3 regions of the Parafrankia sp. BMG5.11 genome follow, and region 2 is predicted to be linked to each of the others. Evidence: riboswitches for the same ligand, from Rfam matches in the RefSeq annotation. Region 2 holds a riboswitch; each other region holds the start of a gene.
The links. A riboswitch is a leader RNA that binds a small molecule or an ion and turns the genes downstream of it on or off. The one in region 2 is predicted to bind S-adenosylmethionine.

Region 1 (3,992 bases), on a different contig from region 2:
CGTCGGGCTGTCCCGGAGCTCGAACATATCACCATTGGTCATAAGCCGAGCACATCCAGCTGTATCTTCGACGAGACTGGTCTCGAGCTACGTGGAACGCGCGGCCAGCATCTCTTCATCGCATTGGAGAGGGCTGAAGATGCTCCTACCTTCGGAAAGCGCATCTCTGATCGCCTGTGGCTGGCGGGCCACGGCGACATTCTAGTTCTGGCCAATGGTCAGATGAGGGAGCGCACGCTCTTTGATGCCAGTGTCTGGCAGCCCGAGCGGCTGATCTATGCCGTGGCAGAGTGCGAGCGTCCCCTGATTCAGAAATTGACGGGGACAGTTTACCCCGGGGACATCGATGATCTTCTCGGAAATGAGGCTCGATTGCCGGCCGGGGGCCTTCAGCTTCTAACGGAAGATGAGGAGCGGCAACTTGATGCCTTAAGAAAACAATCTCGTGAAAATCGATACGTGGAAGCAGCGCGTCGACGTGACGTATGGCTCGATGCTCAAAGCCGTAAAGTCGTGCGACACGACGCCGAGCAGGGCGAACTGCATCGCGTACGTAGTGCAATGCGGGACGCGCTGGAGGCGGGCACACTGCCAGCGGATTTGCTGCTCCTCACTGAAGAGGGGACGGAAGTATCAGTTAGCGAACTCCTGAACGATTTAGACCAGTGGAATGGCCGACGCTTTGCCGATCCACTCGAGCCCGATTACCGCGGTGACAACCGCATCGCCGTAGCCTTGCTGAAGGACGCCAGCGAACCCCACATCTACTCCCATGCCCATGGCGGCATGCGCTATTCTCTTCCGATAGTGTCACCATTCCTACGCGATGATCGGCGGCCTCTACAGGTGGTTCCCGCGGCGGAATTTTGCCAAGGACCCCCAGTGCGTTGGATCGTGAAAGGTTACCTTCCTGCCGCATCGTTGGTCATGCTCTATGGCGCCCCAGCCTCGGGCAAAAGCTTCCTCGCTTTCGACCTGATTTGGTCGGTTGCGCGAGGAACTTCTTGGAGAGCCAGGCGCACCCAGTGCGGGCGAGTTGTCTACATTGCGGCTGAAGGGGCAACTGGCGCCCGTCTCCGCCTTAGAGCCTACGCCGAGTACCATCAGGTAGCCCTAGCCGACCTGCCAATCGGCGTAATTGCTGGGCGTCCATCACTTCACAGCGAGGACCCCCTTGCGCTCATTGAGGAGATCCGCGCTGCGGGTGGTGCGGACCTCATCGTGATAGATACGCTCGCCCAAGCCACATCAGGCGCGGACGAGAATTCCGCCCAGGATATGAGCGCTGCCATTGCGCACTGTAACGAACTCATCGAGCGCACGGGAGCGACTGTCTTGTTGATCCATCACAGTGGCAAAGACGAAGGGCGAGGGGCTCGCGGTTGGTCAGGTCTGAAAGGCGCCGTCGACGTTGAGATCCGCGTTTCGCGAGGTGACTCCTATTCTGTCGCCGAAGTCACTAAAATGAAAGACGGCGAGCACGGCGCTGCAGCCGCCTTCACCATGCAACAGATTGTTCTCGAGACCGATGAGGACGGCGATCCGGTGACTAGCTGCGTCGTCAGCCATATCGACGCTGTAGAATCCTCGGCGGCACCTGCCGGCAAGATACAAAGCATAATTTTGGACAAGCTTCAGGAACTTGATTTCACGGGCCCCTTTTCAATTTACGAGCTGGTACAATCAACCAGGGATGAGCACCTGCGGATCTACCCCAACTCACCGGTTCCGCGACCAGACGCAATCAAGCGCAGCATTCGCACGATGATGCAAAGAGGCCTCATCGCCGAAGGTCCTGCAGGAATTACGCTCCCACAACCCCACATCGACCCACAAACGGCAGATGTGGACATCAAATCCATTCCACCCACACCACACCCCCCTACAAGAGGGGTGGTGGGTGGACCGATGAGTTAAGGAGATCGTTATGGACACCTGTTCTCAGGAGCCGAACAGGCCACTCGGCCGTTTCGAGAAGGGACAAAGCGGAAACCCTGGCGGTCGGCCCCCGCGTCGCTTATCAGACGGTCGAAGCCTCACAGAGCTCGCGCGCGAAAAAACCGAGGATGCCCTGGCCGCGCTGATGGCTGTGCTTGAGGACAAGAGAAGCCCGGCCGCAGCACGAGTGACCGCAGCTACTGCGTTGCTGGATCGCGGCTGGGGCCGGCCCGCTCAGACTATCCTATCGATTGAAAAGCTGCTGCCCGCGGGTCAGCACTCTGACGTCGATGCGTCAGTTCGGATTGCCGCCATACTTGATGCCGCGCGGGCACGAAGCAACGCGGTGCTGGCGCCGACGCCTGAAAACAAAACTTGACCGCGGACGGCTCGAGCCCGCCAGTGCGGAGCTATGCATGCTCCAATTCTTTACCGCGGGTCTCTACTTCCACGCGCTGATCCGTGCCATAAAGTTTTTTGAAGCGCCATGTGTGCCAGCCGATCGCGGGCGGCCACTGCCTTATCTCAAGAAGCACGATGCCGTGGTGGCCGACTTCGTTACTGCTAATTCCGGACACTAGATAAGTTCGCCCGATTTTCACCCACGGCTCACCGATGCGAACGATCTTTTCGGGGAGAGGCGTATCGTTAACGCACACAACGACGTCGCCAAGCTTAAACGGGTGCATATGCAGGTCTCCTTTTGCGTAGGAGCTGCTCGCGGTTCGAATGGGTTCGCATATTTGCCTCGGCCACATCCCCTTGCGGGTACCACCTTGCCCGAACTGGCAGGTTGGTGAGGGCGGAATTGCCCTGCTCCTGATGATTACGCTTGAGATATCTCAAGGGTGAGCGCATTTCAAGTGCGGCGCTTGGCGCGATATTCTCTCAGTTTAGAGCGTCGTCGTCGCGTTCGCGAGGACCACCTCGTCCGACTATTGTGGGCCTAGACCTTGGAGTTGGTATGGCAAAGCGCTCGCAGAAGAAAGAGGACTTGGACCGAATCCGCGTCGTCATAAGACGGGTATGGACAATGGTCTCTCATTCGAAGATGCCTCGATCGACGCATCCAAACTCCTGCCTGATGAGTATAAAAGACGGGGTTTCTAATGCCCTGACCTGAGGCCACTGTCAGATCTAATCCGTAGGCAGATTCAACGAGGCCCGCATCTCCGTCGTTAGTTGCGCGGCGTTGGTAATGCAGATCTGGCGATCGGCCGTCAGCCTCGCCGCGCCACTGACAATTGCTACTCGCTTCGTCGCTGTTAAGGCTTGAGCCCCTTTCACGAAGTTGATCCTGACTGTGGGTCGATTGGAGCAGCTTCCAACCACAGCCCACCGCTCATTGGCTAACAGCGCCGAAGCGCCCTCCGCGATCGCCACCTTTACATCGGCGGTCACTGTTTTCGCCCCCACTGCCACTTCCACCGCAGCATCGACCGGCGCAGCTGACGCTAGGCTAGGACACAGCAAACCAGATGCAAGGGTGAGCAACTTGCCGGCCGGAGTGAAGCTCAAGGTTGCCTCCTAAATTTATACTTCTCGCGTTTGTGAGCCCGGCGCAGGGATAGTGCAAGACCGCCCAGCCAGCGTCCTGGCCCCCCATTGCCGAGCACACTCAGGCATGGAATTGTGTGGACCCGCTAATATTCAATCAGCGTGAGTGGGCGGACGACCTACTGTTAATTCAAGCGCTTAAACCCATCAAAGAAGCGGCGCCTACGACTGAGGCAGCACCTGGGAAACACAGCCGCGGAATGGCAGGTTCTGGGCCGTAAGCTGACTTGCAGCTTTCGAGCCGCGGTTAGCGAAAAGCAGACGATCATTTCGGTGAGCAAAAAGAGCGGAAGCTTCGTTACTTTGCTAAAAGCGGTGCAGCGGAGATGGCCATCTTGCTGTTAGAGTGGCCCACCCCCGGGACTCTCAGAAGTCGCCAGCCAAACGGCACCCCAGCGCGCGCGGCAGCGGCCTCAGCATGACGGTGGAAATTGAGCCCTCTCGCATATCGATGAGGCCCCTGCGCGTTTGCATCAAGCGTAGTGCGAAGGTTCGGA
Region 2 (3,992 bases):
CCCTCGGCGCAGGGCGAGGGCCAGTCGAGCGACCTGGAGATCCAGGCCCGGGAGGTGCTGCGGCTGCGCGCGTTGATGGAGCGGATACTCGCCGAGCACACCGGGCGGGCCGAACACGAGATCCGACGGGACGTCGAACGCGACACGATCCTCACCGCCGAGCAGGCGCGGCAGTACGGGATCGTGGACGAGGTCGTCGCCAGCCGAAAGGTCCGCCGCGTGCCGGCCTGAGCCAGCCCGGCACCGCGGGGCGGTCGGGTGGACGCCGGGGCGGAGCCACGCGGCGGGGCGATCGTCGGCGCGGAGAGCCGCGGCGGGCTCAGGTCAGCGGACGCGCTGAGCGTGCGCCGTCGTCCCCACCGCCCCGTGCGTCGTGGGGAGCGCACCGACCGACTGGACGGCCCAGCACGAACGGCGGCGCACGAGAGCACCCGGGTGGGCCGGCGGACGCCCCGGACCCGGCCGGGCGGCGAGCCGGATCGTGGCCCCTCGACGGCGGTGGCCCGGAACCCGGCGGACCGCCCGGCCACGCCGGGCGACAACGAGATGGACGCTCACCGAGGCGCGCACCGCACCGACTCCGGCATCCGGCCCGCCGAGCGCCACGGAACCGAGCGTCGCGGACGGATGGACCGTCATCACGTGCGCCGTGGCCGGCGTTCCCGCGACGACATCCAGGTCGGCCGCGGCCGTCGCTCCCCGGGCCCCGGGAGAGGCGGTGGGGGTGGCGGTCGTCAGCGGCAGCGGCTCGTAGCGGACCAGCTCGGCCATCACCTCGGCGAGGAGGTCGACCAGTCTGATGTTGAGCGCCCGGCAGATCGCGGCCAGTACCTCCGAGGAGGCCTCCTTGCGACCGCGTTCCACCTCCGAGAGGTAGGGCATGGAGACCTGCGCGGCCTCGGCGACGTCCCGCAACGTGCGGCCCTGCGCCTGGCGGAGCCGACGCAGCACCCCACCGATCAGCCTGCGCAGCGGCGGCGCGACCGGCTCCACAGGCGGGCCGGCGCTCTCGGGCCGGTAGCCGGCAGCCCGTGTCGGAGCGACACCGCCACCCGCGGCCGCCGTTCCGGCGATCATCGTCAAGCCCGCCACCTCCTAGCGCGACAGTGCCCCGTGCGAAGCGTACGCGGGCAGCCGGGCCCGGACGACGGACATCCGCGAGTCCGCACCATGACGAGAACATCCGCGCCCGTGTCGGCTCAGGTCCCGCAGGGGCTGGAGTACGCGGGCAGGCCGACGCTGTCGTACGCGTGGCCCGGCGCGGGCACACGACCGCGGACGTGACCGGCCGCCATGTGCTCGGCGACCCAGGGCGGCAGCGCGCGACCGTCCGCTGCCGGAGCCCAGCCTCCGTCACCCAGGTCGCGGTACTGCTGGCGCGGCCCGCGGCCGACGAGCTCCGCCAGCCCGGCCAGCAGCCTGTCGACGTCGGCACTCGTCGAGCTGATGCCGACACTCGCGCGGATCGCGCCGCCCTCGGCTCCGAGCCGCCCCAGCAGCGGATGCGCGCAGAAGCGTCCGGCGCGTACCCCGACGCCGTGCTCGGCGGAGAGGACGGCGGCGACGTACCCGGGATCGCGCCCGGCGACCGAGAAGGTGACGACCCCGACGGGCCCCGTGGCCAGGGTCCCGTCCGGGCCCTCGCCTCCGGCAGCCCCGGCATCGACAGCCTCGCCTCCGGCGGCAGCGCCACCGGCAGCCCCGTCTCCGGCGGCCTCGCCAGCGGCGGGATCGTCTCCGTCGGCCCACAGGGAGTGGATGGTGACCCCCTCGATCCCGCGCAGCCCGTCCACCAGGCGGCGGCGCAGCAGGTCCTCGTGCTGGTGCAGGTCGCGGGCGTCGAGCGCACCCAGCAGCCGGCAGGCGGCCGCGATCGCCGTCGCGCCGAGGAGGTTGGGGCTGCCGGCCTCGTGCCGGGCCGGGCCGTCCGCCCAGGCCACGGCGGAGCTGGTCACCTCACGCACGGCGCCCCCGCCGGCGAGATAGGGCGGGGCCGCCGCCAGCCAGTCCGGACGTCCGACGAGCACGCCGGCGCCGAACGGCGCGTACAGCTTGTGCCCGGAGAACGCGAGGTAGTCGATGCCGAGCGCGGCCATGTCGACCCGACGGTGCGGGACGAGCTGGGCGCCGTCCACGAAGACCCGCGCGCCGGCCGCGCGCGCCAGCCGGACGATCTCGGCGAGCGGCGGCACCTCGCCGGTGACGTTGGACGCGCCGGTCACCGCGACGAGCGAGGTCGGTGCCGTGTCCAGGGCGGTGGCGAGCGCGCGCAGCGTGTCGGCGCGGGTGGGCGCGGCGGGCACCCACCGGCAGCCCGGCCGGGACCGCCACGGGAGAAGGTTCGCGTGATGCTCCAGGTCGAACACGACGACCCCGCCGGGCACGGCGTGGCTTGGGTCGGACGTCCGCGCCGGGTCGGGCGGCTGCGGCGGGAGGCAGCGGGCGAGCAGGTTCACCGAGTCGGTGGTGTTCCGGGTGAAGATCACGACGTCGTCCGGGCGGCCGCCGACGAACGTGCGCACGGCGTCGCGGGCCCCCTCGTAGAGCGCGGTGCAGACCGCGGAGGAGTAGCCGGTTCCGCGGTGCACGCTCGCCGAGTACGGCAGGACGCGCTCGACGTGCTCGGCGACCCCGCGCAGGCAGGGGGCGCTGGCGGCCTGGTCGAGATTGGCGTACGGGACCTCGCGTCCGTCGGCGAGCGGAACGGGGAGGCTGGCCCCCACCACGTCGAGCAGCGCGCCGACGGCGGGCCCTTCCCGATCAACGTCGGGAGACGTGGTGGCATACGAAAAGGACACGACGAAGCCTCCTTGGGCCCCGGTGGACCCAGAGGGGGTCCGCACTTGCCGACGGCGGGTTCGCCGCGGGCCTGGTCACACCCGGGGCACCCCACCGCGGAGGAGGGTTGCCGGCCAGCAAGCCGGGGCTTGACGCTGGCGCTCAGGACCTGGCGAAAACTGTAGCAGCCCGTGCCGGACGGACACCGCAGAGACACCGAGACCGGGCCGAAATACCCGGAACATCCAGCAGACGGCGAATCGCGCGCTTCGACCGCGAGCCGCGAGCCGCGAGCCGCGGAAAATTATCCGGAGCGCCCGGCGGACTGCAGGCGGTGCGCGAGCGCGGTGTGGCGCTGCCCGTGGCCGGCCGAGCGGACCGCCTGCCCGATGGCCCGGCGCGAGCCGACCAGGACCACCAGCTTCTTCGCCCGCGTCACCGCGGTGTACAGCAGGTTGCGCTGCAGCATCATCCATGCGCTGGTCGTCAGCGGGATGACCACGGCCGGGTACTCGCTGCCCTGCGAACGGTGGATCGTCACCGCGTAGGCGTGGGTCAGCTCGTCGAGCTCGGTGAACTCGTAGTCGACGTCCTCGTCCTCGTCGGTGCGGACGGTCAGGGTCTGGCTGTCGTTGTCGAGCGCGGTGACCACCCCGAGCGTCCCGTTGAACACCCCGTTCGCGCCCTTGTCGTAGTTGTTGCGCACCTGGGTGACCTTGTCGCCGACCCGGAACACCCGGCCGCCGAAGCGACGCTCGGGGCGGTCCGGCAGGCTCGGCGTGAGTGCCTCCTGCAGCGCGATGTTGAGCGCCCCGGCGCCGGCCGGGCCGCGGTGCATCGGCGCGAGCACCTGGATGTCGCGCCGCGGGTCGAGGCCGAACTTGGCCGGGATCCGCCGCGCCACCACCTCCGCGGTGATCCGGGCGGCGTCCTCGGCCTCCTCGGCGACGAAGAGGAAGAAGTCGTCCAGGCCGCGCACCAGCGGATGGTCCCCGCGGTTGATGCGGTGCGCGTTGGTCACCACGCCCGACTCGCTGGCCTGGCGGAACACCTGGGTCAGCCGCACGTGCGGGATCGGCGTGCCGGTGGTGAGCAGATCACGCAGCACCTGCCCGGCGCCAACGGAGGGAAGCTGGTCGACGTCGCCGACCAGCAGCAGGTGCCCGCCCGGCGGGACGGCCTTGACCAGCTTGTTCATCAGCAGCAGGTCGACC
Region 3 (3,992 bases), on a different contig from region 2:
GTAGCCCTTGTCGAAGCGCATGCCCTCGGTGAGCTCGAGCTCGAGCCCGAAGGTGTTGCTCTCCTCGACGGTGATGACGCCTTCCTTGCCGACCTTGTCCATCGCCTCGGCGATCATGCTGCCGATGGCCGGGTCACCGGCGGAGATGGAGGCGGTGGAGGCGATCTGCTCCTTGGTCTCCACGTCCTTGGCGACGCTGGAGAGCTCCTCGGAGACACGCTCGACGGCGGCCTCGATGCCCTTCTTCAGGCCCATCGGGTTCGCGCCGGCGGCGACGTTGCGCAGGCCCTCGCGCACCAGAGCCTGGGCGAGGATCGTGGCGGTGGTGGTGCCGTCACCCGCGACGTCGTTGGTCTTCTTCGCGACTTCCTTGACGAGCTCCGCGCCGATCTTCTCGTACGGGTCCTCGAGCTCGATCTCCTTGGCGATGCTGACGCCGTCGTTGGTGATCGTGGGGACGCCCCACTTCTTCTCCAGCACGACGTTGCGACCCTTGGGGCCGAGCGTGACCTTGACCGCGTCGGCCAGCTGGTTCATGCCGCGCTCCAGGCCGCGCCGTGCCTCCTCGTCGAAGGCAATGATCTTCGGCATGGTGTCTGGGTCCTCCCAGGGGGATGGCAGTTCGATGGCCTGGCCACAACGACGCCCGCGACGGACGGCTCCGACCCGGCCCCCGTGCGAACGGAAGGATGACCAGGAAGCCTCGTCGTTTCAGCCCTTGGCACTCCCATGGGGAGAGTGCCAAGTCCTGTTTAGCACTCGGCATGGGTGAGTGCAAGCTCGCCCCCCGTGTCCCATCGGCGTGGCGGCAGGCCGCCGAGGCCTCCCCGCCTGCGGCGACATCCACGGGAAATCGGTGTGGCCCCAGGCGGAATCGGTGTCGAACAACGCCATCCTGACCAGCCGCGCACAACTCCCCGCCCGGCTACGCGCACACGACGCCGACCGACCACCACCGGGCTCGGTTCGGCCCGCGACCGGCCCACCACCGGTTCGGGCTGGTCCACCGCTGGGTTCGGCCGGGCCATCGCCCGGTGCGCCCGGGCCCCACCGGCCCGTTCCGCGGGAGGCCCCGCCACCGCTGCGCGAGAGCCCCGGGCGCTGCCGCTCCGTGGGCCCGGGTGTCACCGTTCTGCGGGCGCCCGGGAGCCGCGGTTTCGCGCGGGTCCGGGCGCCGACGCTTCGTCGGGGAGAGCGGGAGGCTAGTCGTCGCCGAGGCCGGCGGCCTCGAACGCGGAGAGCGAGGGCGGGATCGTGGCGGTGGGGCCACCTGTGGAGACCAGGGGGTCGAGGGTCTTCAGCCCGTCGCCGGTGTTGTAGATCACCGTCTCGACGTCCGGGTCGAGGAGGCCCTCGTTCAGCAGGCGGCGCAGGCAGGCGACGGTGACGCCGCCGGCGGTCTCCCCGAAGATCCCCTCGGTGCGGGCCAGGAGGCGGATGCCGTCCACGATCTCGTCGTCGGTGACGTCGGTGATGGCGCCGCCGGTGCGGCGGGCGACGTCGAGGGCGTAGGGGCCGTCCGCCGGGTTGCCGATCGACAGCGACTTGGCGATCGTCGACGGCTTCACCGGGGCGACCGTGTCGGCGCCGCGGGCGTAGGCGGCGGCGACGGGGTTGCAGCCGGCGGCCTGGGCGCCGAAGACCTTGTACGGGGTGGGCTCGACGAGCCCGAGGCGGCCGAGCTCGCCGAACGCCTTGTCGACCTTGGTCAGCAGGGAGCCGGAGGCGATCGGCACCACGACCTGGCCGGGGATGCGCCAGCCGAGCTGCTCGGCGACCTCGTAGCCGAGGGTCTTCGAGCCCTCCGCGTAGAACGGCCGGACGTTGACGTTGACGAACGCCCACTCGTACTCGCCGGCCAGCTCGCTGCACAGCCGGTTGACGTCGTCGTAGTTGCCCTTGATCGCGACGAGGGTGCCGCCGTACACGGCCGTCGACACGGTCTTGCCGGCTTCCAGGTCGTGCGGGACGAGCACGACCGAGCGCAGGCCGGCGGACGCGGCGTGGGCGGCGACGGACTGGGCGAGGTTCCCGGTGGACGCGCAGGCGACGGTGTGGAAGCCGAGCTCGCGGGCGGCGGTGAGGGCCACCGAGACGACCCGGTCCTTGAACGAGTGGGTCGGGTTCGCGCTGTCGTCCTTGACCCACAGGGTGCGCATGCCGAGCTCGGCGGCGAGGCGCTGGGCGGGTCGCAGCGGGGTCCAGCCGGCGTCGAGGGAGACGCGCCGTTCGGCGACGTGCCCGGCGGGCAGCAGGCCGACGTACCGCCACAGGTTGGACGGCCCGGCCTCGATCGACGCCCGGGTGACCTTGCGCAGCCGGTCCTCGTCGTAGGCGATCTCGAGCGGCGCGAAACACTCGACACAGACGTGGGTGGCCGACAGCGGGTAGGTGGCACCGCAGTGACGACAGGACAGCGAGACGGCGGGGTTGGCGGCGTCCGGGCTCGGGAGAGTGGCGCGCTCGGGCGCGAGAGTCATGCGGAACTCCTCATCTTTCCCGGGAGCCGGCTGCGTCCCGGGTCGGAATTAGCACCTGCCGCGCATGGATGCGACGGTGGTTGCCGGGGCTTCGCTGGGCCGTTCCCTCTGCCCCTCTGGATGAGCCAGATGAAGTTGTCTGTCCGTACTGTAGACCGCGTGCGGACAGGCGTGCACCGGAGTTCCGGCGGTTTGCCGTGTGCCACAGGTGCTTCGATGACACGTCCTGAGGTGGGCCGCGGTCGGGTCGAGGGGCCGTGTGCCCGCGTCACCTGGGCCGCTTGCCGCCGGCCGCGATCTCGCCGGACCGACACCAGGGAGCCCGAAGCGTGAGCGTTCGTGTGGTCTACACCGATCTCGACGGAACGATGGTCGGCCCGCGGGGCTGCTTCTTCCGGGCCGAGGGCGGCGACACCACCCTTGACCCCGCCCGCGCACTCGTCGACCTGCACGACGCGGACATCGCGCTGGTGCTGGTCTCCGGGCGGACGAGGCCGCAGCTCGTGGAGGCCGCCGGGATCTTCGGCGCCGACGGGTTCATCGGCGAGCTGGGCGCGATCATCGGATGGAACACCGGGCTCGACACCGAGATCCTGCGCGGCGCGATGCCCGACTCGTTCGAGCGGGTGCCGGAGAGCCTGCTCGACGAGCTGATCAAGCTGCACCCCGGCCGCCTGGAGCTGCACACCCCCTGGCACACCGGCCGCGAGGTGGACGTCATGCTGCGTGGCCGGATCGACGTCGCCGAGGTGGACGGCTGGCTGGCCGAGTCCGGTTTCGGCTGGCTGAGCATGCGCGACAACGGGCTCATCTCACCGGCGCACATGCCCGATCTAGGCGTGCACCCGCACGTCTACCACCTGGTGCCGGACGGCGTCAGCAAGGGCGACGCCGTCGCGCACGACCTCAAGCGGCGCGGGGTGGACCCGGCCGAGGCGATCGCCATCGGCGACTCCGCCAGTGATCTCGCGATGGCCCGTTCGGTGGGGCGGATGCACCTGGTGGCCAACGCGGTGCGCCACCCGGACATCGCCGCGCTGCTCCCGGCCTACGACAACGTGGTGGTCGAGGACGGCCCGCTCGGTGCAGGTTGGGCCACCGCGGTGCGCGCCGCGCTCGGCGCCGGCTGACCGCGGGCCCCGTCGCGGCGGCCCTGCCGGGCGGCATTCCGGCGGCGCGCACCCGCGGTGCTTGCGGGTGGCGCCCCGACAGGGCACTCGATGGCCTACGCTCCGCTGTGTGCGTCACATGCCGGGCATCGGGGAGTTCACGGCGCCCGGGAGCGAGTACCCGGCCCAGGCCGATCTGCTGATCGCGTCGAACCGGGGGCCGGTGTCGTTCGTCGTCGGCGACGACGGCCTGCTGCATCCCCGGCGCGGCGGCGGCGGTCTGGTCAGCGGCCTGGCCCAGGTCGTCCAGGACACGCCCGAGGACGGCCGGGAGATCGTCTGGGTCTGCGCGGCCCTCAGTGACGCCGACCGGCGGGCCGCCCGCTCCGCTCCGGGCGGCCGC

Region 1: it holds a riboswitch for S-adenosylmethionine, as region 2 does, so the genes downstream of both, E0504_RS20210 (hypothetical protein) here and E0504_RS39645 (aminotransferase class V-fold PLP-dependent enzyme) in region 2, are expected to answer to the same signal.
Region 3: it holds a riboswitch for S-adenosylmethionine, as region 2 does, so the genes downstream of both, thrC (threonine synthase) here and E0504_RS39645 (aminotransferase class V-fold PLP-dependent enzyme) in region 2, are expected to answer to the same signal.

The regions. Positions count from the first base shown of each region.
Region 1 covers NZ_SJXI01000027.1:449,417-453,408, forward strand. The annotation lists gene E0504_RS20200 (helicase RepA family protein) at 1-1,917, shown strand, start outside; gene E0504_RS51325 (DUF5681 domain-containing protein) at 1,928-2,317, shown strand; gene E0504_RS20210 (hypothetical protein) at 2,349-2,627, opposite strand; SAM-I-IV-variant riboswitch at 2,668-2,769, opposite strand; gene E0504_RS20215 (hypothetical protein) at 3,076-3,456, opposite strand; gene E0504_RS20220 (alpha/beta hydrolase) at 3,794-3,992, opposite strand, start outside.
Region 2 covers NZ_SJXI01000078.1:80,962-84,953, forward strand. The annotation lists gene E0504_RS39635 (ATP-dependent Clp protease proteolytic subunit) at 1-231, shown strand, start outside; gene E0504_RS54565 (helix-turn-helix domain-containing protein) at 325-1,077, opposite strand; gene E0504_RS39645 (aminotransferase class V-fold PLP-dependent enzyme) at 1,200-2,798, opposite strand; SAM riboswitch class IV at 2,835-2,948, opposite strand; gene E0504_RS39650 (ATP-dependent RecD-like DNA helicase) at 3,083-3,992, opposite strand, start outside.
Region 3 covers NZ_SJXI01000066.1:466-4,457, forward strand. The annotation lists partial or broken gene groEL (chaperonin GroEL) at 1-591, opposite strand, end outside; gene thrC (threonine synthase) at 1,203-2,480, opposite strand; SAM riboswitch class I at 2,488-2,607, opposite strand; gene E0504_RS36800 (HAD hydrolase family protein) at 2,810-3,610, shown strand; gene E0504_RS36805 (trehalose-6-phosphate synthase) at 3,729-3,992, shown strand, end outside.